One region of the Rossellomorea sp. DUT-2 genome, then DNA from elsewhere that is predicted to be linked to it. Evidence: riboswitches for the same ligand, from Rfam matches in the RefSeq annotation. Region 1 holds a riboswitch; each other region holds the start of a gene.
The links. A riboswitch is a leader RNA that binds a small molecule or an ion and turns the genes downstream of it on or off. The one in region 1 is predicted to bind S-adenosylmethionine.

Region 1 (6,168 bases):
GGCTTCGGAATTGTTTATTGAAGCGACCAAACCCTTTATTGATTTATATAATAACAGTACCCATGATGAACAGCAAAAATTAATTAAACGATACTCTGGTTATTCTATGGGACAATTTTTAGCAAACAACCCATTTGGTAAGTCATTATCCTTAAATGCAATACGAAAAATCAACGTCATTCTAGGGATAGAAGGATTCCCTGAGTTCTCATTCGTAGACATTTTAAAAGACATCATTTTTCCTATATTCAGGAAACAAACAAAATTTTATCAAATAGTAGGAGGAAACGATTACTTACCTTACGGATTTGTACAAGAGCTTGGGTCACACATTCTACTGAATCAAAAAGTGACCCACATTATTCAATCCGATGTCGGTGTAAGCGTTCGCGCAGTAGACCCCGGAGACGGATTGGTGAGGGATTACAATGCCGATTATGTCATCGTAACCATCCCTTTTACTGTCTTCCAGTTCATCGATGTCATACCTTACGATTCAATATCCTTTAAAAAGTGGCAGGCAATTCGGGAAGTAACGAATGTTCCTTCCGTGAAAATAGGAATCGAATTTCGTCGTCGTTTCTGGGAAGATTTGAATTACGGAAACATCGTGTCAGATCTTCCCACACGCTTTACGTATATACCGAGTCACGACAAGGGTAGTAACAAACCTGGGGTCATGTTAGCGAGTTACAGCTGGGGACAGAATGCACTCTTATGGAACAGCAAATCAAAAGAAGTAATCATTAAAGAGGTTTTAGAAGATCTCTCTAAAATCTATGGCGAACAGGTGTATACAGAAATGTTGAACTATGTAGTCTACAACTGGAGTAAAAACCCATTCTCCGCAGGATGTTTTACCCTTTATACCCCTGGGCAGGCAAGTGATATCGGCGATTATATTAAGAAACCCGAAGGCAGAATTCATTTTGCTGGAGAGCACACGTCCTCCTTTCATGGTTGGATCGAAGGGGCGATTGAGTCAGGGGTGAGGGCAGCCAATGAAGTGAATAGCAGATAAGGGTTTAAAACGCATGAGTTTGCTCATGCGTTTGTTAGTTTGTATAAGAAGTATTTAATAGAGAATACAACATCAATAAAATTTTATTGGAAAACAATAAATATCATTATATAATTTAGAAAAACATGGTATCAGAGGTGTGTTATGAAACGAGGAACGACGATTTTTTTAAAAGGGGCAGTAGTGGCACTAGGAGCGATTGTATTCATCCTTTGTGTTGTCTGGTTGCCAACCATGGCAAAGCATTCGGCTGATCTATTTCCGGAATTCGCTTATTTGAAATGGCCGGTTCTAATAGGGTTATACTTAACAGCGGTTCCATTTAATTTAGCGCTGTATCAAGCTTTTAAGCTTTTAAAGTGTATTGAAAAGAAGCATGCTTTTTCAGGAAAAGCAATAAGGGCTCTTGAACGAATTAAACTGTATGCCTTACTGATTACTGCCATTTATGTGGCAGGTATAGTGTTTCTACTTATCCAAAATGCTCTTCATCCGGGTATTGCCATGGTTGGGATTATTATCAGCTTTGCGTCTGTCACCATTTCGATTTTCGCAGCGGTTCTTCAGGAATTGCTGAAGAATGCAAATGAACTAAAATCTGAAAATGATTTAACTGTATGAGGTGAGTATATGACGATTATCATTATATTGATGTGATTCTGGTTAAGAGGGAAATGCAAACCTGTAAGATCTAGGAAATCCGACCGAATCACGGAAAAAACCTTCTACTCTATCCCCCCCCTGCATAAGGTTAACTATTAAATACTTTATATAGGGGTACTGATGATGTCGTATAAGTCTCGAAACAACAATAGCTTATTCCCACTAGTATTCGTCTCTATGAAAGCCATCATTCGGGTAGTATTGATCGGTATTGTCCTCATGTATTTGACCGTATGGTTGATTTCGTCGACGGCTATTAAATTGAGGGTGGATAGTTTACTTTATTCATCGATGTCCGAACTCGTCCCAAAGGAAACGTTTCTTATGATGTTGTCACAGGAGATGACTGGACTGCGAGCTACCAATGAGGAAGCATTAAACAGTGATTTTGATTGGTTGGAAAGCGTCACAAACGTTTCACTCCTTGATCCACGTAGTTTATTTGGACGGGAAATCCCCGGGATCGAAAATTATCATACTCACATAGCCGTTGCAGGGAAAGGGACAGACATTACGAACCTCCCAAATGAATCACCGGCTCCAACAGAAGATCAGTTGAAAGATCAGGAAATTGATCAGAGCCAAATCGATCAGGCCAACAACAACTCAGGAGACGGTGTTCAAGAGATTGATGAAAAATCCGTTTACATCTATCATTCACACAGTTGGGAAGCATTCAGCCCGCTGATTAAGAATAACGATTCGAAAGATCCAGCCAGTACCAACGAGAAGGTCAACGTCATTGCTGTCGGATCCAAATTGAAGCAAGAGCTTGAAGCAAGGGGGATTGGAGCAGTCCAGGATAAGACAGATGTAAACAAAGCTCTCAAAGACAAGTCATGGACATATTTTGAATCCTATCAGTTATCAAGGGGTCTAGTACAAGAAGCCATTGCCCAAAACGATGACCTAACGTACCTGATTGATATCCATCGGGATTCTCAGCCACGAAGCATCACTACCAAAACCATTAATGGTAAAAACTATGCACGTTTATTTTTTATCGTAGGAAAAGAAAACAAAAACTTCGAAAAGAACCTTAAGATCGCAAAGGAATTGAATGCTAAACTGGAGGAAAAATATCCTGGCATCAGCCGGGGTGTCTTCATCAAAACAAGAGCAGAAGGTAACGGGGTCTACAATCAGGACCTAACCGAGAGAGCCATGTTACTTGAGTTTGGCGGAGTGGAAAATAACTTAGTGGAATTGTATAACTCTACAGAAGCCTTCGCCGAGATCTTTGCAGAATATTACAAGAAGGATGCTGTCGAGGTGAATGCTCAATAAGTGATAGGGAGAAAAGACGTATGCCACGTGGTGGACGTCTTTTTTCTGTTCCCAAGGAGAGTCGTTTCCGTAACGGCCTCAATTATCTTCTAATGTTCCTCCTCCAACGATATCCCAAATAAAATATCCCCACCACCACTGAACCAGCCAACAAAATACCCGTACCCTTATCTGCATCCAGCACATTCACCACCACGAATGCCTCAATCAACAACGAAGGAATCTTCCCGACAGAGCTGATAATAGAAAAGACAACAATAGAAATAGAGCTGAAGGCAGCGGCAACGGTTACCACACTTGAAGGCACAAACGGAACCATGCGAAATAAGAATAAAAGAAAGATCCATTCCGCTCCTGACGCTTCTTTTAATTTGAGAAAATATTTGTTAGACAGAACCTTATCAATACCTGCAAACTTTATTCCTTTTCGATACAAGTAAAAACTAACAATGGCCCCTAATGATTCACCAAGTATGGAAATTCCGACTCCTGGCCAAAACCCAAATGCGGAAATATTAAAGGCCGTCAAGAAAACACTTGGCAGGAAGCCTAGAATACTGATGAATATATTGATGGTTATACTGATAAAAATGAGAGACCAACTATCAACGGCGATAAATTCGTTCATGAAATGCTGCAGTGTGTAAGTCATATTTTAATTCCTTTGTAAGAGATTAGATTATCAGAATAATACATCTGGAATCCTTTTGGAACAATTTTATTTTGTAAGGAGTGGATAAGAAACATGATCATGAACATTGCCAAAGGTGTGCAGATGAATGCAGACATATAGTTTAAGTAAAGAAAAATAAGCAAGCAGCAATCCAATTCCTGGATTGCTGCTTTTTAACTGCTTGATTTTCCACGATTTTTCCAATGAATTGAGCCAACATCGCTATGCGGATGGCATTCCTTTTTAAGATAATTGTATTCATCCTCAAGTTCCAGGAGCGTCAATTCAAATAATTGCTTGTTCCCTTTTTTGAATATGTTGTGGACAATTAATTTGTTTATTAACTCGTTTCTTCGATGATGAATCGCTTCCTGAAGAATTTTCCCCATATTTAATCACTCCTCTATAAATGTATACGAGCAGAGGAAGAGGCTCTTTCATTTTAAAAAGCCCTCTTCCTAGTAGATAAGAAGAAGGCTTTATGTATCAAACTTCAACTCATCTTCCAAGCGAAATGCTTGTGGAATTAGCACAGTGTTCTGCAATGTAGAATCTGTTGCTGAGGCATCATCGGGCCAGTCCCTCTTCCTCTCTGGATAAGCGGCTATATAGTTGTAATGGATTTATTATATTATATATATAAGTATTCATAGTTGTCAACTAGGAATTGGATGATGGGTATAGAATAGATGATTGGAACTGACTCTCATTCCTATACTTTTTACCAATTCAGACACAGAATCTTTTTCTAATCAACAAAAAACATGATAATCTGTATACATAAACGCAATTATTGGAGTGAATCGTATGAAGACAGTGGTTGTCGTAGGTGGAGGTATTACAGGATTAACAGCTCTGTACCATCTTCAAAAAATGTCTATAGAACGAGAAATAGAGATCGAGTTAATTCTAATCGAGCGAGATCGGCAGCTCGGCGGAAAAATTAAAACCATAAGAGAAGGCGAATTCATTATGGAAGCGGGAGCAGATTCAATCGTAGCCCGTAATGAAGGGGTGCTTCCTCTAGTTGAGGAAATTCAACTTCAAGAGGAACTCGTCTATAATGAAACGGGCACATCCTACATATATACAAATGGGGAATTACACAAAATACCCCAAGATACGATTTTTGGAATTCCCATGTCCGTTGAGTCTCTCAAAAATAGCACCCTGGTCTCAGAAGAAGGGAAGACTGAGGCACTTAAAGACCTTGAAACGGAGAATACTCAGTTTACAAAAGAGAGTTCCATCGGTGATTTTTTAGAAGCATTCCTGGGTAAGGAACTTGTTGAGAAGCAGGTAGCTCCAGTATTATCAGGGGTCTACTCTGGAAATTTGCATAAGCTCACAATGGCTTCGACACTCCCATACTTACTTGAATATAAAAACGAATACGGCAGCATCATTAAAGGTCTATCTGCAAATAGACAAAAATTCCAAGGGGCATCCAATAAAAAGTTCATCTCGTTTAAAAATGGATTATCAACCATCATTGACCGTTTAGAAGAAAAATGTTCCAATGGGACATTTTTAAAGGGAGTAGAAACAACCAAGCTCCAAAAAACAGGAGACAAATATGAGCTGATTCTTAATGGTCACGGGAGGCTTAAAGCGGATTATGTGGTATTCGCAACACCTCATGACATAACCCAGAAGATTCTGACTCATGAAAACCTTGAACCTGTTTTTAACAAATTGAAAAACTCTTCACTTATTTCGATTTACCTTGGATTTAACATTCCAGATGATGAACTTCCTGCTGATGGAACAGGCTTTATCGTATCAAGCGGTAGAGATGTGAAATGTGATGCATGCACATGGACGAGTAGGAAGTGGAAGCATACATCCAATAATCAAAACCTTTTATTGAGACTTTTTTATAAAAGTACAAACCCCCATTACAATGAGTTGAAAGAGTTTAGCGAGGCAGAACTTGTAAGCACGGCACTTGAAGATATCAGAAAAAGTGTGGGCATAGACGGAGATCCGATTTCTGTCGAAGTAACGAACTGGAAAGACCTAATGCCAAACTACCATCTTGAGCACAGTCAGTCTGTACAATCGTTAGACGAAAATCTCGCAACTGAGCTGCCACGTGTGAAGCTGGCAGGTGCTTCATACTTCGGAGTGGGTATTGGCGCGTGTATTCAAAATGGGAAGAAAACTGCAGAATGGATTATAGATGAGTTAGAGGAGAATGGTTGAGGGAGATAAAGAATAAAGGAAAAGAGCTTTGAATTTTCCAAGCTCTTTTCCTTTATGTTTGCACGGGTTATGAAATCATTCGTCATTCTTCATTTTCTTTTTGAAATATTCAAGAGTATTTTCTAAACCGGAGTTCAGATCATATTGAGGTTCCCATTTTAGATGGTATAGAGCTTTCGAATTTGAGAGGTGACTGTGTAAAATATCTCCTTCCCGCTTCGCTTCGTAGTTTGGCTTTTGCGAAGAGTGTAGTTGGTTTGAAAGTAGGGTGTAGAGTAGGTTGACGCTGGTTTGGGTGTTGGTGCCAATATTGATGATT
Region 2 (6,168 bases), 130 kb from region 1:
CTTATTAATGAAACAGGGAAAAAGGACTTCATTAAGCAGAGGGTGAGTTACCATCACTTTGTTCCACATAAAAGATCCTACCTTCTTGAAATTATTGAGCGCATATCGGCTCATCTTTAGAAATTAATTCGTACTTCCCATGGTCAATATGGATAATTAAGGCTATTATAGTAATCTAGTACATACATAATGTGATAAGAGAGTAGGAGGACACACTTGAACGGCACAGCACATATGGCAATTGGAGCAGCAACAGGATTTATTGTGGCCAACTCATTTGGATCTGGTCCTGACATAACGGCCGCACTTGTGGCAATAGGCGGGGTATCCGGACTCATGCCTGATATGGATATTGACGGAAAGCTTAGTAACAAGGTTACTTTTTCACCAAAAATGATCAGAGCAGTGGCACAAATCATTGGTTTTTTAATGATGGTATACAGCTATCTTGAAGGAATTGGGAAAGAACGATGGCTTGGTATAGGATATGGTGCTGGAATGATGATTCTCGCAAGTTTCATTACACAGAGAAGAATGCTGATGATTACAGGCATCGGTGTGACAGCATGCGGTTGGCAGTTGAATGAAACATGGTTATGGTTGTTAGGTATCTATATTTTCATTGCCTCATTCGTTTCACATCGAAGTTATACTCACTCTGTACTTGGCATTTTATATTATGGCACGATTGCTCATTATCTAGAGTCATCTTTAATGATTGATGGGGTATTTGAAGCATGTGTGATTGGATATGCCAGTCATCTGATCGCGGATATGAAAGTTCTTCCTTTCAATAAGAGAGGCATAAAGCTTTTCCTTCCTCTTTCATCTAAAGAAATCTAAAATGTGTTTACACCCACTTGACCATTATTTCCCGATACATTAAAATAATGGAAACACTTTATATCGTTAAATGCGATGAGGAAGAAGAGTAGACGAACGAAACATTTCAGAGAGCTGATGGCTGGTGAGAATCAGTATGGTGAAATCGTTGAATGGGCTTTTGAGCATCCAGGCTGAAATTAAGTAGGTTATGGCGGAGGGTCTCACCGATAAAAGAGACGATGTATCGAAGGCGACTTCTGTACAGATGAGCGCGTTTACTAAAGTGTAAGCGAATGAAGGTGGCACCACGGGTTTCCCGTCCTTTTTTAGAGGATGAGAAGCCCTTTTTGTGTTTATTTTTATTATTTTGAGCGGAGGGAATTGTTATGGAAAAACAAGTTTTGACGGGGATTAAGCCAACAGGACGTATTCATCTGGGGAATTATATTGGTGCAATCAAACCGGCATTACAATTGACAGAGAACCAATCCTACAATACAGCTTATTTTGTTGCGGATTATCATGGTTTAACGAAGATACATGATGGGCATGAAATGAAAGAACTCTCTTATGGAGTGGCAGCGGCTTGGTTAGCATTAGGTTTGAATCCTGATCGAGCGATCTTTTATCGTCAATCTGATGTACCTGAAATCTTTGAATTGAGCTGGATTCTGTCTTGTTTTGCACCGAAAGGATTAATGAACCGGGCCCATGCATATAAATCAATGGTTGAAGAAAATCATTCCGCCGGCAGGGAGATGGATGCGGGCGTCAACATGGGCTTATTCACTTATCCTATATTAATGGCGGCGGATATCCTTTTATTCCAAACGGAACTGGTTCCTGTTGGAAAAGATCAAATTCAGCATGTTGAAATTGCAAGAGACATAGCAGAAAACTTTAATAAACAATATGGAGAAACATTTGTTCTTCCTGAATATGTTATACAGGAAGAAACATCTGTTCTACCGGGACTCGATGGCCGGAAAATGAGTAAAAGTTATAACAACACCATTCCATTATTTGAAGAACCAAAAAAACTCCAAAAACTAATCAATAAAATCAAAACAGATTCTTCATCTCCTGAAGAGCCTAAGGATCCTGAAACATCCGTCTTATTCTCTCTTTATAAAGAATTTGCAACCTCCGATCAAGTTGAAGAAATGAGAAGGAGATTTCAAGAAGGAATAGGCTGGGGGGAAGCGAAAAAAGAGCTATTCCAAGTAATGAATTCATTTATCGAGAAACCAAGATCGAAATATGAAGAACTGATGGCCTCCCCTCATATGCTGGATGTCATCTTACAAAATGGAGCAAAAAAAGCACGGGAAAAAACAATCCCATTCATGAAAGAGATTAAAAGGAAAGTAGGGATTTATCATTGAAATAGAACATGTTGATGAAGCGTAAAATGAATATTTTTTATTCAGATAATTCATAATTCTCATTGACATTTCTTCTTCTATGTTATAAGTTATGGGAAAGTTATTTTTCACAAAATCAAATAGTTTCTTATCAAGAGAGGTAGAGGGACTGGCCCGAAGACACCTCAGCAACCAGCCGCGAGTTTTGGTATGGTGCTAATTCCAGCAAGTTGATGTCAACTTGGACGATAAGAGGGAGAACGAATGTACAAAACCTTCTTATTTTCACTAAGAAGGTTTTTTTGTTTTTTCCCTTTTCGTATTCAAGATAGAAAAGGAGAGAAGAATGTTGAATAAACATATTGATACAATGCTTGTCCAGGCAGGAAACCGAAAAGATCCTGCAACGGGTGCTGTGAGCTTACCCATTCATTTATCGACTGCCTATGAACATAAGGGGATTGGCCAATCGACAGGCTATGATTACACAAGAACTGGGAATCCAACCCGCGCCACCTTGGAAGACACCCTGGCTCAATTGGAGGAGGGGAATAGAGGATTTGCCTTCAGCTCGGGGATGGCAGCTATTCAGGCGATTCTCAGCTTATTTTCCAGCGGGGATGAATGGATTGTTTCGAAAGACCTTTACGGAGGAAGCTACCGTTTATTCGTGCAGTATGAGGCACAATATAGCATCAAATTTCATTTCGTCGATACAAGTGATATTGGCTCCATAGAAGAACAAATATCAAACAGAACAAAGGCCATTTTTGTTGAAACCCCAACCAATCCATTGATGAATGAAGCAGATATTTCTGAGATTGCCGGCATTGCTAAGGCCAACGGGTTGCTCTTAATTGTGGATAATACCTTCTATACACCTGTTCTGCAAAAGCCGCTCGCTGAAGGCGCAGACATTGTCATTCACAGCGCCACGAAATACTTAGGGGGCCATAATGATGTATTGGCCGGTGTTGTGGTCGTAAACACAGAAGAGTTGGCGGGAAAAATCTATACCATTCAAAATTCAATCGGAGCGGTTCTCGCTCCTTTTGATTGTTGGCTCTTATTAAGAGGGATGAAAACCCTTAGTCTCAGAATGGCTCAGCACGAAAAAAACGCAAGAAAATTAGCGGAGTATCTTGATGAGCATGAATGTGTGACAGACGTTTTATATCCGGGAAAAGGCGGCATGCTTTCCTTTCGTATCGCAAAGGAAGAATGGGTTGCTCCTTTTCTCCAACACTTAAAAGTTATTACGTTTGCTGAAAGTTTGGGAGGGGTCGAAAGTTTTATCACCTATCCCGCTACCCAAACACATGCAGACATTCCTGAAGAAGAACGGAAAAGGCTTGGTATCTGCAACAGACTCCTGCGGTTTTCTGTAGGAATTGAATTTATTGATGACTTGATTGAAGACCTGGAGAATGTTTTTCAACAATTTGAAAAAGAGGTGCTTACGTATGAGTAAAAAACCATTTTCACTTCAGACGTCACTCATTCATTCTCACGGAGTTGATAAAGAAACAGGAGCGGTCTCTACGCCGATTCATCATGCAACAACTTTCCATCAACAGGATTTTGATCAGTATGGCACATATGACTACAGCCGTTCAGGGAATCCAACGAGGGAAACCGTTGAAGAAACGATCGCTGAATTAGAAGGCGGGGTAAGGGGCTTTGCCTTTTCATCCGGAATGGCGGCAATCTCAACAAGCTTCTTATTATTGTCCAGTGGTGATCATGTTCTTGTATCAGAAGAAGTGTACGGTGGGACATACAGAATGATTACCGAGGTCCTCACTAAGTTTGGGATTGCATACTCATTTGTGAACATGAAGGATCTACATGAAGTGGCTTGTTCAATTAAGCACAATACGAAAGTGATTTATATGGAGTCACCATCCAATCCGCTTCTGAATATCACCGATATTGAAGGAGTCGTAAAACTTGCCAAGGCGAATGGATGTTTAACGTTTCTTGATAATACATTCATGACTCCCCTCCTGCAAAGACCGATCAGTCTAGGTGTGGATGTTGTCCTGCACAGTGCCACGAAGTTTCTTGCCGGACATAGTGATGTCTTGGCAGGGCTTGCCGTAACGGGAAATGAGGAGATTGCCAGGAAACTTGCTTTCTTGCAGAATTCGTTTGGTGCTGTCCTCGGTGTTCAGGATTGCTGGCTGCTCTTAAGAGGGCTGAAAACACTGCATGTACGATTGAAGGAATCATCAGAATCGGCTTATAAGATTGCGACCTTCTTAGAAAAAAGAAAGGAAGTAGAAGAGGTGTATTATCCAGGATTGAGCTATCATCCAGGTCGTGAAATTCAAATTCGACAAGCAGAGGGTCCTGGAGCGGTTCTTTCCTTCCGATTAAAAGGGGAAGAAGAAGTGAAGCAACTCATACAAAATGTAAACATTCCCGTGTTCGCCGTAAGTTTAGGAGCTGTTGAATCCATCCTATCCTATCCATCAAGGATGTCACATGCTTCTATGCCAAAAGCGGAACGGGAAAGAAGAGGTATTACAGATGGGTTATTACGATTATCAGTAGGACTTGAAAACGTGGATGAGTTGATTAATGACCTTCAGAACGGTTTAGATAGTATACAAAAGATCAATCGGAACAACGTGATAAATTTATAAAAAAGGAGGGAATGTCATGAAGCCGTTGCTGGAAGCTCTGAAAGAGAGAATTTTAATTGCAGATGGAGCCATCGGAACGTTGTTGTATTCATATGGAGTGGACAGATGCTTTGAAGAACTGAATCTTTCTCACCCAAATGAAGTGTTGAAAGTCCATAAAGAGTATATTGATGCAGGAGCAGATATCATTCAGACCAATACCTATGGAGCCAATTATCAAAAGCTTTCCAGATACGGATTGGAGGATTCGGTTAAGGAAATAAATACGGCTGCAGTGCGTCTGGCAAGAAAAGCCGCGGGTGAAAACACCTATATTCTGGGCACCATCGGAGGAATCCGAGGCATTAAACAAAATGTGTCGCTGGAAGAAATCAAAAGAAGCTTTCGGGAACAGCTATACTGTTTATTACTAGAGGGTGTAGATGGCATTCTGCTTGAAACCTATTATGATTTCGAAGAATTAACCACTGTATTAAACATTACTAAACGTGAAGCAGACATCCCTGTCATTGCTCAAGTTTCTTTACATGAAACGGGAGTTCTTCAAAATGGAATGGAGATAAAAGACGCTCTTCAACAATTAGAATTATTGGGGGCCGATGTTGTCGGCATCAATTGCCGCATGGGGCCATTTCATATGGTGAACTCATTAGAGGAAGTACCATTACCTAAAAGGGCATTTCTATCCGTCTATCCCAACGCCAGTCTGCCAAACTATGAAGAAGGTCGATTCTATTACTCTGCTGAGCCTGATTACTTTGGAGATATTAGCAACGAATTGCGACTGCAAGGTGCGAGAATCATTGGGGGCTGCTGTGGAACCACACCTGATCACATACGGTCTGTTGCTGGCAGGTTAAAAAGCCGGGAGCCTGTGAAAGGGAAAGTGGTGAAAGCAAAAAAGGCTGTTCAGTTATCATCACCATCTATCAAAGGGAACTTGCTGCATGAGCAAGTAAGAGAAAAGAAAACGATCATTGTGGAACTCGATCCCCCTAAGCATCTGGACACGAAGCTGTTCTTCCAAGGGGCTGAGGCATTAAAGGAAGCCGGAATTGATGCACTCACGCTTGCTGACAATCCGTTAGCATCCCCGCGTATTAGTAATGACGCCATTGGTAGCCTGGTCAGGTCCAAATTTGATCTTACCCCTTTAGTTCACATCACTTGCCGGGATCGAAACCTGATCGGACTTCAATCCCATTTAATGGGGTTACACACGTTAGGAATACACAATATATTAGCGATTACGGGGGATCCGGCCAAGATTGGAGATTTTCCCGGGGCAGCATCCGTTTATGATTTATCTTCTCTTGAACTCATTGAATTGA
Region 3 (6,168 bases), on a different contig from region 1:
AGGTGGGAGAAACACTGAGTCAAATTTCAAGAGATTACAGGACTCCGTTCCCCTCCATACTTAATGCCAATCCCGGTATTGATCCGGATGTGATCTATCCGGGTCAAACGATTACGATACCAGGGATTCCGGATACAACTAATAACCCTTACCGCATTCAGGTCTCTGTTAACAACCGGTGGCTGCGTTTGTTCAAGGATGGGGTTCAAATCAAGCAGTATTCGATTGCAGTGGGGAGAGTACTTTTTGAAACTCCCATTGGGGAGTTTATCATCATTAACAAAGCACCAAATCCCGGCGGACCTTTTGGAACGATGTGGATGAGTTTATCGAAAGAAAGCTACGGGATTCATGGAACCAATGACCCAAGCTCGATTGGAAATGCCGTGTCCAAGGGATGTATACGAATGAATAACAAAGACGTAGAGGAGTTAGCGGGAATCGTTCCAATCGGTACGCCTGTTTTGATCAGTCCATAAATGAAAAAGTGTATAGGAGTGCCTATACACTTATTTCATGTGGTGAAAGACAGAATGTTCCACCTTCCGATCCTTTCACAAAACAGCTCTCCTTGATTCCACGTAATCCAAACCAAAGTGCATATGAAGGACCCTGGCTGCTTTTTCTACATCATTTCTATCAACCAGTGCACTTAATCCTACGGGGGATTCCCAAAGGGACGCCTTTGCAATATGGTAGTCATGAAAAACGTTGGTAACCTTCTCTTTTACCTCATGTGTGGATTTGATCTGACCGATCACGGATACCTTAGATAGATCCTCTCTTTCTTCTGTATGAGAGTAAGCTTGGTCATACTGTCCAACGATTCTTTTCAACTCATGAAAATCCTGATCTTTAACGATGAGAACAAGATTTTCCTGGTATTTAATGATTTCTGTTTCAATATGATGGGAATCGAGATCATACAGAATCAGTGACTCTCCACCCTGACAGTCAAACATTGTCAGAACAGAAATGTCTTTCTGATAGGCTACCCCGACAATAGGGGCATTTCTCTGTGTTCTTCCGCTAATGACGGTCCCCCTTCCTTCATTCAAACTGGAACAAACCACAAGCGGCACATGATGTTCCTTCGCATGTTTAATTGCTCTTGGATGCAGGACACCAGCCCCCATGGTGGCTAAACGCAGCATCTCATCATAGGAGAGGGTGTCAATTTTTGCAGCCCGGGGAACGATACGCGGATCCGACGTATACACTCCATCTACATCCGTATAAATATCACACCTATCCGCCTTTAAAGCGGCCGCAAGAGCAGCTGCGGTCGTATCCGAACCACCCCTGCCTAATGTGGTCACCTCTCCTTTATCCGTGATCCCTTGAAAACCGGCTACCACGACGATTCGTCCTTTTGATAACTCCGATTTTATCCGATCAGTATCGATCGAGTTAATCTTGGCATTCCCAAATACTCCATCGGTTTGGATTCCCGCCTGTCTGCCTGTCAGGGATACGGCTTCCAGTCCCTTATGGTGCAGGGCCATTGTCAAAAGGGAGATTGCCACCTGCTCCCCGGTACTTAAGAGCATATCCATTTCTCTCTTACTGGGATCTGAAGAAAGTTCCCCTGCCAATCGTACAAGTGTATCAGTCGTTTTATTCATTGCTGATACCACAACGACGACATCATGACCTTTTTCTCTTTCTTTCATGACATGAAAGACCATGCGTTTGATTCGATCTGTAGAACCAACAGAGGTTCCACCAAACTTTTGAACGATCATACTCAATGATACCCCTACTTTCCATCAGACCAAATTTTTAAAGATTTCTTTTAAGAAACAACAGCTCCAGTCTTCACTTCATTTTCCAACGGTATTTCTTTTAAAATAGGGACGGCTTGAATATGGTCATGCGTCCGAAGAAGCGATTCCAATGTCTCTTTCCTGCCTTCAACAAATACGTACAAGTAATCGTCCAGCTGAATACGATCCTTTAAAATGAACGATGGAAGCCAGTTTTGATATTCATCCGTTTCACGGATTCTTAAGACCCATTGGTGGCTGCTCTCTTCAACAACCTCTTCCGTATTCACGGTACTTACGGCAGAGTCTGTATACTTCCTCTCTATCAACGACAGGAAATCCTCTACCATGGCGCTGCCTGTAGGCAATTTTCCAGCTCCCGGACCAAGCAGGGTAATCCTCCCTACAAGACTGCCCTTAAGAGATATGGCATTTTCCACATCCTCCACACCGTAAAAAGGGTGGGTGTCATGGACAAGGATGGGCTCTACTGCACCTTGGATATGGTCGACTGAATCCCGACGGAGAGAACCTACGTGCTTAAACCGTAATCGAAAGGATTCCGCTGCCTGGAGCCACTCTGCAGTCAGGTGGGATATCCCCTTACGTCGGATATTCTTCCAATCGGGCTGTCTGCCAAAAGCTGTTTGACTTAAAATAAGCAACTTATAGAACGCATCATGGCCTTCGATGTCATTTGTCGGATCGGCTTCAGCGTATCCTTTCTCCTGAGAAATCTTTAAGGCTGTATCAAAGGCAAGACCTCTTTTTCTCATTTGAGATAAGATGAAGTTGGACGTACCATTCAGGATCCCTTGAATTTGTCTGATCTCATTCACCTTCAGAAGCTGCCTGATACTGCCGATCACCGGGATTCCCCCGGCTGTCGTCGCTTCAAATCCGACCGATATCCCCTTCCTTTTCGCCTTCTCCAATAGCTCAGGACCATATTTGGCAAACATCGCTTTATTGGCCGTGACGATATGAACCCCCTTCTCAATGGCTTCGGTTAAATACGTATAGCTCGGCTCTTCCCCTACGATCGCTTCAAAGATCACGTCGAGGTCCGGGATATCCAGGATGTCTTGGAAATCCGTTGTGACGTTGATGGATGGTTCAATGCTCCGCTCTTTTGTGGGATCTTTAATCAGGATCGCCCTAACCTTCACCTCTTTACCCAGGACTTCCTTCAATCTGTCCTGATGAGTATCGATTGCTTCACAGACCCCTTGCCCTACTGTGCCGAACCCTAGAAGTGCCACATTAATCGTTGACATCATTCAGCCTCCTTTTATCGACTTTTCACTTTATACGTAAGAATGATTCATTCCAGTTGAAGACCCACTCGAGGGATATGAGCGGAAAAGAAAAAGGTATACAGAAAAGCCCTCTTCTTTTAAGAAGAGGGCTAAATGATCATGCTCCTCCCCTTATCTTCCAGATCCACATGGAATCTGTAGGAATTGGCACCTTTACAGTCTGATCCTGCAGGTTGCCGGGCTTCATCGGGCCTATCCCTCCGCCGCTCTTGATAAGAGATATAATGTTTCGTTTTGGTATTACTTTCTATTTGAGTATGAATTGGATTATAAAGGGGATTCATTCCTTCGTCAATACTATTTTTAGTATTTTTAAAAAATTCTTTCTAATATTACAGACCTCTTCATTCCCTATCGGTTTACTTAAATTTGCTCCCTGTCTGGGAGTTTATCAATCTAATTTGCAAAGAGACGTTTTAACCTGTTCTGCCAGGGAAAACTATTCCATATCCCTTTATTTGAAAGGAACCGGATCAATAATGCTGAAAAAAATGCTCCCCTTATCCATCAAAAAATATATGCTTATGTCCAAACGGCAGAGAATGCGTGAGATTCGGCTGACCATATGGTATATGCCGTTCTTTTATATTTGTTTTTCCATACTGCTTGTAGCACTCACACTCTATTTAGATCTGTATGCTGACATCTCTCAATATACCTTTAACTTCTTAAGTATGGATGCATCTGTTACACGCATGCTTGTCAGTACACTCATCGGGGCCATCCTGACGCTCAGTGCTTTCACCTTGAATTCACTGCTTGTTGTGCTCACGATGTTCAGTGGTCAATTTTCACCCAGGATGCTCCTGGATTTCATTTCGGACAAACAAACACAGCACGCCCTCGGGATTTTCAATGGCAGCTTTGTATATGTATTGCTCCTCTTTCTTTTTATCGGAAATTCAAAGGAAGAACTGTTTGTGGCTGCCCCGATCATGACGATCGGACTCGCTTTTCTTACTTCTGTCACCTTTATCTTCTTCATTAACCATGCGTCTACTTGGATGCAGGTACACAATATTACGTACAATATGAAGCAGGTTTCTGAAGTGATGATCCACCAGACGTTAAAAAATGATTTAGAAACCCATCGAACAACAGATAATGGCGACCTTATGGAACATGAGAAGGAGAACATCATTCACATACAGGCAAGGGAATCGGGATATATTCAGTTAATCGATTTCCATGGAATGATCGAACGGGCTATGCAGGATAACATCATCATTCAACTTCATTACAAAGTCGGAGATTATATATTGGCCGGCAATGAAATCATGAGTATTTGGGGACCTGAGACCAACGATATTTCGGATGGTTTTTATCTCACTTTCATTGAAATGGGGCATAAAGAGACCGAAATCCAGGACCTCCAAATGGGGATTCATAAGCTGGCTGAAGTTGCGATCAAAGCACTCGGAAATGATGATCCAAAAACGGCTTCTAATACGATTGACCAAATGGCTGACCTTATGCTGACGGTGGAGGATCACTTATCCTTCACTCCTCATTTGATCGACCGGGAAAGAAGAGTGCGGGTCATTCTCCAGTCCGAAGCATTTGATTATTACCTGTATCGCGGGTTTGGCTATATCCGGCATTATGCTAAAGACAATCATTTAATTATTACTGACATTGTGCGGGCACTGGCGCTCATTGCAGAATCCATCCAGCCATCCAAACACAAGGACATTTGGGAATTTGCCTGTAATACCATTGATCATATTGAAAGAGAGGTCATTTATGAATTAGATAAAACCTTTCTTCTTCAAGAAGTTCATAAGCTGGCACGCCTAACTGAAAACCTTAGGGAATATAAGAGAATCGAAAGTAAATTCTACCCTTATGCCAACGAAAACACGTAAAAAGCTTCATCTCTATTAATGAGATGAAGCTTTTTTACCAGGAATTAAATCCATGTTTCGACGATACTGGAATCTTCTCCTTGTGCTTTCGGTATAAGCGAGAAGCGTTCGGGAATTTCACTTCTGATTGCTTCTAATGTAGGTCTCATCAAAATATAATGAGTCGGTTGATTGACATCGAATATCCTTGCTACAAACATGCCTTGATAATCTTGCGGGCTGGAATATATACAGATGATGGGCATCTTATAATCACTTAATGTCACCTCATCAAATGATGATATTAAACGATCCGGGTTTTCCATCAAACCACTCCTTTACTGTAATTTCTGTTCATATAACCATCAGCTTAAAACGCATTCCTTTCCTTTTGACTCTCTCCCATCCATTCGATAATGAATGGAGAGTTTTTGAATGTAATAGTTGCACTGAGCGTATTGCCCTTCTTCCTTCAATAGGGGGATGATGACATTCTCTACATATTGATAGTATGCTTGCTCTCCCTCATGAACCCTGACCTCAAGCATCGTAAAGAATGTTTCCATGCAGGGGTTTTTTATATCTCTCGCAGATGCCTGTCCCTCTCCTATTAAACTTGCATATTTTTCATTATTTGCGGAACCGTCTACATCCATGGAACTATCAATATAACCCAAAAGGCTTTTTGCATACATTTCTTTATCGGACTCATGCTTCAATAATCCATATGCCATTTGAAATGCATCTCTTGCCTTTTTATCATCAAAGACATCTCGATAAAGATTCCCTAAATTCAGGTGAAGAACGGCTTTTCTCCTATGATCATGCAGATTATCACAATGTTGGATCAACTCATCATATTTCTCTTCCAACGAGGCCAGACTCGATTCTTCGCTTTTGCCCTCCGCTACCAACTGAATCGTAGCAGCGTCTATACATCTTGTAAAATTAAACGTTTCCTTGAAATAGTTCAGAGCCAGCTCACTATATTGCAGGGAATTGTCATGCTGCCCAAGATCATGGTAGCCAACTGACATATAATAGTAGGCTTCAGGGTTTGCATAAATATCTCGATCTATTCTCTCCAAATACTTCAGGGCTGTTTGTGGATTTCCTTTTGCAAGCTCATACATGCCTTTTATATGATAATATAACTGAAAATCGTAATCGAACATATGGAAGGACAGACGCTTATTAGAAAACTGACTTAAATAGAAAGCAGCTTCTTTTACCTCTCCT
Region 4 (6,168 bases), on a different contig from region 1:
GAAGCAGAAAGTGACACATAAAGTGTTTATTTCATCCGAGCTTGTCATTAGAAAAAGCAGTCATTAAATCGCATCTGTTGAAGACCACATCTTTTTAAGGGTGTGGTCTTGTCTGCTTGGCGGGAGATGTCGATATGAGAGTTTAAGAATAGTCGTTTTTAACCAGGGGTGACAGGGTAACACTATAGTATATACCATTATTTTCTTTGAATTTATAGGAGGGACCCGATTTGATCAGCCAAACGAGAGATATTGTTCAGAAGTCATTGGATGCTTTACTAGAGGATGGATCTTTTTTGCCCGAAGTGAAAGGTGAGACAAGAAAGAAAGCGTTTACGTCGCTGACTTCCATTCTATCGACACCGAACCACGTACATAAATCGTATTTAAGGATTCCATTGGAGGATGAAAAGGTGGTCCGGATCCCTGCATTCCGCGTTCAGCATAATAATGCCCTGGGACCTTATAAGGGCGGGATCCGTTTTCACGAGACGGTGAATGAGGAAGAGGTCGTGAATCTGGCTTCCTTGATGACGTTGAAAAATGCCCTTCATGATGTTCCATTCGGTGGAGGGAAGGGCGGTATCATCCTGAATCCACGGGAGTATACGGAGAAGGAGCTTCATCTGATTGCGAGGAAGTATGTCCAATATTTCAGCGATGTCCTTGGACCCGATAAAGATATCCCTGCTCCTGATATGGGATCAGGGGAACGTGAAATGGACTGGATGATGGCGGAGTACAAGAGCATCCGGCCGGGAATGCCTTATAGAGGGAGCTTTACGGGAAAAAGCGTTGTGAACGGCGGATCGTTAGGCCGGAGAGAAGCGACGGGAAAGGGTGTATTCTTTACATTCCGCTATCTCGTTCATGATTTTGTAAGGGAACAGAAGAGTCTATTAACGAAGACGGATAATGTCTTTGCGAAAACAGCTCTCGATTTTGAGGACCGTCCCTTGACGATTTCAGTGCAGGGATTCGGGAATGTAGGTTCGGTTGCGGCACTTGAAGCCCATCAATCCACTCATTTACAGAATAAAGTGGTGGCGGTGAGTGACCGGAATGTGACGTTGTTCAACTCGGATGGTCTTGATATTCCGGCATTGGTTGAGTTTACAATGAAAAATAAGGGAGATCTTCCCACGAAGGATGAACAGTTGAAGGAAATCGGCGTGAAGGCAGAGATACGTGACCGTGAAGAGGTTTTGTACCTGGATGTGGACGTCCTGATGTTAGCGGCGTTAGAGGATCAGGTGCACAAGGATAATGTAGAAAAGGTGAAAGCAAGAATCATCGTGGAAGGAGCCAATGCTCCAATTACAACAGAAGCGGATAAATATTTAAGTGATCAAGGTGTCATCATCATCCCTGATATCCTGGCAAATGCCGGCGGGGTCATCGTCTCCTACTTCGAATGGCTGCAAGGACGGGAAACCCAGTTCTACACAGAGGAAGAAGTATTCAACCTCCTCTACGACAAAATGAAAACAACCATGGAGACCGTCCTGCCACTATTCTTCGGCGACCCATTCCCACTTCGCCAAAACTGCTACATCCACTCCGTCATGAAACTATCCACTGTTCTATACAGGCAAGGGAAACTTTATTAAGAACGAGGGACGGACCTCCATTCCTAGGAGCTGGTGCTAGGAGTGGAGGTCCGTCCCTCTTTTTTTCAAAGGGGGTGTCCATCACTCTCCTTATCCCCTATATAAAGGGTGAAAGGAGGTGAGGCACATGGCAACAGCGGATTTGAAATCTACGAGAATACGATTGGCTTACAATGATGGTCTGGATGAGAAAGGGAATCCTAAGATTGTGTACAAATCGTATAGCTACATCAATGCACTGGCAACGGCGGATGAGATGAACAGCGCGGCTTTATCCGTGGCAAGTCTTTCATCAAAGGGATTAAACAACATCGAGAAGGTCGAAACCTTTGACATTAACGAGTAAGGACAATCGATAGTTTCATAGAAAGGAGGAGACGGTATGGCAAAAGTATTAGAACTGGAATTCCTGACGGAAACGGGGAAGTCAGGGAAACTATCCATCAATGACCCGATCGAGCCGATTGATACGGTGACGGTGAAAGCAGCGATGGATAACCTGATCGCGACCAATGTGTTTGGAAGCTCGAACGGAATGTTTGTGAGTGTGGAAGGAGCTCGAGTGGTCGAGCGTAATGTGACGGATTATGATGTGATGTAATCGAGTGAAAGTGTTCTCCTTAATTGGGGGACACTTTTTTCATGTTCACAAAAATTCTCCACCCTATTCTATCAACAAAGATAACGCTTACATAAAGAATATGGAAAATCCCCTATTGACTTCCCCTACGATACCCAGTATTATCCTCTATAAGATAAGAATTTAGAAAATTACATACTTTCAATTATCCAGAGTGACCGAGGGATCAGGCCCTATGACGTCCGGCAACCTCCAGTATTGGAACGGTGCCAATTCCTGCAGAATGATTTCATTCTGAGAGATAAGTCGAGATAAACAGGCGATGCTTCTTTCAGTTGAAAGAGGCATTTTTTATTGGATGAAAAAAGGGGTGTGCACATTGATCGAGATTCGGAATTTGGTGAAAACGTACAGTACAAAAAAGCAAACGGTGGTCGGTGTCGATAACGTTTCCGTAAAGATTGAAAAGGGTGAGATCTTTGGAATCGTCGGATACAGTGGAGCGGGGAAGAGTTCACTCATTCGCTGCTTGAATCTATTAGAAACCCCGACATCGGGTGAGATCATCATTGACGGACAGGATTTCACGAAGCTCACGTCCAAACAACTAAGACTCGCCCGTCAAAAAACGAGTATGATCTTTCAGCATTTTCACCTGATTAAATCGAAAACGGTGTTTGACAATCTGGCTTTTGCCTTGAAAGCGGCCAGTGTACCGAAAGCGAAGATCAAGCCCAGGGTCGTCGATCTCCTTGATATGGTCGGTCTTTCAGACAAAGCCGACGCGTATCCGGCCCAGCTCAGCGGAGGACAAAAGCAGAGAGTCGGAATTGCGAGAGCTTTGGCGAATAACCCATCTGTTTTACTTTGCGACGAAGCGACATCGGCACTTGACCCGAATACGACGAAATCGATTTTGAAGCTATTGAAAAAGATCAACAAAGAACTGGGTTTGACGATCGTCCTCATTACCCACGAAATGGAAGTGGTGAAAGAAATCTGCGACCGGATGGCCGTGATGCAGGATGGGAAAATCGTGGAGGAAGGTCCGGTTTACGACCTGTTTGCCGAACCGAAGCAGCCTTTAACGAAACAATTCATTGAAACGATCCTTCAATTTGAACTACCGCCACACCTTGTGGAATCAAGAAAAGGAAAGCTGATCAAAATCCAATTCAAAGGATCGATCGCAGAGGAAAGCGTCGTTTCAGAAGTGTTCCAGAAATACAAAGTGCGAGGCAATATTCTTCACGGCAAGATTGAATATATTCAGGAAGTGCCACTCGGGATTTTTATCATGGAACTGATCGGCTCCCATGAAGAGATCGAGGCAGCGATTGAATATATCACGTTGAAGACGCAGAGCTTGGAGGTGCTTGAAAATGCTGCCTGATTCATTGACTGCGATTTTACCAGAATTGAATAAAGCCTTCTTTGAAACGGTGTATATGGTGGGGATTTCCCTGGGAGTTGCGATTTTGGTGGGATTACCTCTCGGGATTCTTCTTTTCGTAACAGACAAAGGCTTGTTTTTACAAAATAGTTTGATCAAAAAGGTGGTTGGATTTGTCGTCAATATGGTGCGCTCGGTTCCGTTCATCATTCTATTAGTCGCACTCTTACCATTAACCAAATTATTGACCGGTACCACGATCGGACCGACGGCAGCATCCGTATCACTTTCTGTAGCGGGAATTCCGTTTTTTGCGAGAATGGTAGAAACATCGCTCAGGGAGATTGACAAAGGAGTGATCGAAGCATCGGTATCCGTTGGGGCGAGTCCCTGGATGATCATCAAGGACGTGCTGTTACCGGAAGCGCGACCGGCAGTGATTCAAGCTGTTACGATTACAACGATCAGTTTAGTTGCCTATTCAGCCATGGCCGGCATCGTCGGTGGAGGCGGAGTCGGTGACCTGGCGATCCGCTTCGGGTACTACCGATATGACAACACGGTGATGATCACGACCGTCGTCATTTTAATTTGTTTGGTTCAACTCATCCAATATACGGGTGATGTGTTTGCACGATTAGTCGATAAACGATAACTACTTTAGGGGGAACAACAAGTGAAAAAGTGGATTTTATTAGTGGCATTAGCGGTAACAATGAGCATTCTTGCAGCTTGCGGAGGGGACGAAGCAAGTTCAAGTGCGGAAGGTAAAAAAGAAGTGACCATCGGGGCTACATCCGGACCATACAGTGATATGGTGACAAAAGCAATCAAGCCCGGTCTTGAAGAAAAAGGATACAAGGTGGAAGTGAAGGAATTCAGTGATTACATCCAGCCGAATAACGCACTGGCTCAGGGAGATCTGGATGCGAACCTTTTTCAGCATAAAATCTACATGGAAACTTTCGCAAAGCAACACAACATGGATTTATCCGAAGTGATTGTTGTACCAACGGCTCCTATGGGAATCTACTCACAGAAGTTCGATTCGATTGAAGACATCAAAGAAGGCAGTGCCATTGCGATTCCGAATGATCCAACGAACGCAGCACGAGCGTTTCAGATCCTGGAAGATGCTAAGCTGATCACGTTAAAAGCGGATACAGATCCATTGACGGTATCAGAAAAAGACATTGCTGAAAACGTGAAAAACCTGCAGTTCAAACCAATCGAAGCGGCTCAGCTTCCAAGGGCCGTTGACAGCGTTGATCTATCTGCGGTTCCAGGGAACTACGCACTAGCTGCTGACATGGACTTACTTGATGCACTTCAGCTGGAGGACATGCCTGACCAGTATCGAAACCGAGTGGTTGTAAATACGAAGGACGTTAACTCACAGCTGGCGAAAGACATCAAAGCAGTAGTAGAAGCAGACGGTTTCGAGAAAATCATCGATGAAGAATTTAAAGGCTTCGGTAAGCCGGAGTGGATGGAGTAGAGGGACTATGGAATAGAGGGACGGACCTCTAATCAGGAAATTTAGTATAAGAATGTGAAAGGGACGGGCTTCCGCTGAATGCGGAGGTCCGTCCCTAATTTTATAGGCAGCACTTCTTATATTTTTTGCCGCTTCCGCATGGGCAAGGGTCGTTGCGTCCGACTTTGTCTCTGTTTTGGACGGGTTGTGGAACGAGGAGTGGTTGCTCTTTCATTGATTGGTGTTCCACGTCTTCAATGAAACTTCTCCACTGTGGAAGTTTCGGATGATCGATCCCATTCATGATGCAGTTGACATAGAGGGATTCTTCCAGGCATAACATTCCTGCATCATAGCCCTCTTCGATAAACACTTCGATTTTTGGAATCGCGTCTGTTGATAACTGCTGGCATAAATAATCTGAGATCAGCGTTTTTGCGGTAATGTCAGCTGTTTGATCAAATAATCTCAAGAGCGCATTTTCCGCTTCTTTAGTTTTGATTCTTCCGAGTACGTCCAGTGTATAGAAATAAGTATTACCATAAAGTGCCACTTTTTCAACCTCATGCACTACCTGTTCCGTCCCTATTTTCACCAGGGTATTTGCCACTTCTTCGAATAATAGATCACTTTCATCTTCATCTTTAAAGAGATTCACTAACCGAGGGACGACGCTTTTTTCACGAATTTCACCAGCCATATAAACGATGTATATCCCGTGAAAACCATAGAACTTATTTTCCTCATCATTTTCTTTCAATCCATTCCGTACTTCCCAGCTTTCGATACCGCCTTTTTTTATTAACTCCCTGTTGATTCTCTTACCATGGTCATAATGGGCTTGGCTATATTCATGAACATCCAGATAATTTGTGACACCAGCGAGCTCCATGTAAAGTTCATCAATCGTTAAAGAAGGCAGCTTCACGATTTCTTTTAATTGGCTTTCATCCACAAATCTTTTTACTTCATTCTTCTGTGCAATCAACAAATTGGTATCAGCATTTAGCAGTAACTGAGTATAGAACAGCCGATCATTATCCTTTTTGCCCAGACGGTCTAATCGGTTGATGACTTCTATCATCCCATCCTCATTCAAAGGCATGTA

Region 2: it holds a riboswitch for S-adenosylmethionine, as region 1 does, so the genes downstream of both, ACOSV2_RS03915 (methionine biosynthesis PLP-dependent protein) here and fbpA (Fur-regulated basic protein FbpA) in region 1, are expected to answer to the same signal.
Region 3: it holds a riboswitch for S-adenosylmethionine, as region 1 does, so the genes downstream of both, ACOSV2_RS16590 (homoserine dehydrogenase) here and fbpA (Fur-regulated basic protein FbpA) in region 1, are expected to answer to the same signal.
Region 4: it holds a riboswitch for S-adenosylmethionine, as region 1 does, so the genes downstream of both, ACOSV2_RS15595 (methionine ABC transporter ATP-binding protein) here and fbpA (Fur-regulated basic protein FbpA) in region 1, are expected to answer to the same signal.

Annotation. Positions count from the first base shown of each region.
Region 1 covers NZ_JBQPEO010000001.1:905,967-912,134, forward strand. Annotated here, with positions in the region: gene ACOSV2_RS04465 (flavin monoamine oxidase family protein) at 1-1,021, shown strand, start outside; gene ACOSV2_RS04470 (DUF2975 domain-containing protein) at 1,166-1,642, shown strand; gene spoIIP (stage II sporulation protein P) at 1,808-2,971, shown strand; gene ACOSV2_RS04480 (TVP38/TMEM64 family protein) at 3,054-3,623, opposite strand; gene fbpA (Fur-regulated basic protein FbpA) at 3,818-4,033, opposite strand; SAM riboswitch class I at 4,140-4,247, opposite strand; gene ACOSV2_RS04490 (protoporphyrinogen oxidase) at 4,452-5,849, shown strand; gene ACOSV2_RS04495 (NAD-dependent epimerase/dehydratase family protein) at 5,925-6,168, opposite strand, start outside.
Region 2 covers NZ_JBQPEO010000001.1:778,090-784,257, forward strand. Annotated here, with positions in the region: gene ACOSV2_RS03900 (NUDIX hydrolase) at 1-120, shown strand, start outside; gene ACOSV2_RS03905 (metal-dependent hydrolase) at 217-843, shown strand; T-box leader at 910-1,152, shown strand; gene ACOSV2_RS03910 (tryptophan--tRNA ligase) at 1,212-2,210, shown strand; SAM riboswitch class I at 2,335-2,444, shown strand; gene ACOSV2_RS03915 (methionine biosynthesis PLP-dependent protein) at 2,536-3,660, shown strand; gene metC (cystathionine beta-lyase) at 3,653-4,837, shown strand; gene ACOSV2_RS03925 (bifunctional homocysteine S-methyltransferase/methylenetetrahydrofolate reductase) at 4,854-6,168, shown strand, end outside.
Region 3 covers NZ_JBQPEO010000004.1:275,786-281,953, reverse strand. Annotated here, with positions in the region: gene ACOSV2_RS16600 (L,D-transpeptidase family protein) at 1-479, shown strand, start outside; gene ACOSV2_RS16595 (aspartate kinase) at 555-1,751, opposite strand; gene ACOSV2_RS16590 (homoserine dehydrogenase) at 1,796-3,043, opposite strand; SAM riboswitch class I at 3,194-3,304, opposite strand; gene ACOSV2_RS16585 (DUF2254 domain-containing protein) at 3,565-4,950, shown strand; gene ACOSV2_RS16580 (hypothetical protein) at 4,995-5,255, opposite strand; gene ACOSV2_RS16575 (helix-turn-helix domain-containing protein) at 5,295-6,168, opposite strand, start outside.
Region 4 covers NZ_JBQPEO010000004.1:39,528-45,695, forward strand. Annotated here, with positions in the region: gene ACOSV2_RS15575 (LacI family DNA-binding transcriptional regulator) at 1-67, shown strand, start outside; gene ACOSV2_RS15580 (Glu/Leu/Phe/Val family dehydrogenase) at 231-1,610, shown strand; gene ACOSV2_RS15585 (DUF1659 domain-containing protein) at 1,738-1,956, shown strand; gene ACOSV2_RS15590 (DUF2922 domain-containing protein) at 1,993-2,211, shown strand; SAM riboswitch class I at 2,393-2,498, shown strand; gene ACOSV2_RS15595 (methionine ABC transporter ATP-binding protein) at 2,570-3,583, shown strand; gene ACOSV2_RS15600 (methionine ABC transporter permease) at 3,573-4,238, shown strand; gene ACOSV2_RS15605 (MetQ/NlpA family ABC transporter substrate-binding protein) at 4,260-5,081, shown strand; gene ACOSV2_RS15610 (HEAT repeat domain-containing protein) at 5,182-6,168, opposite strand, start outside.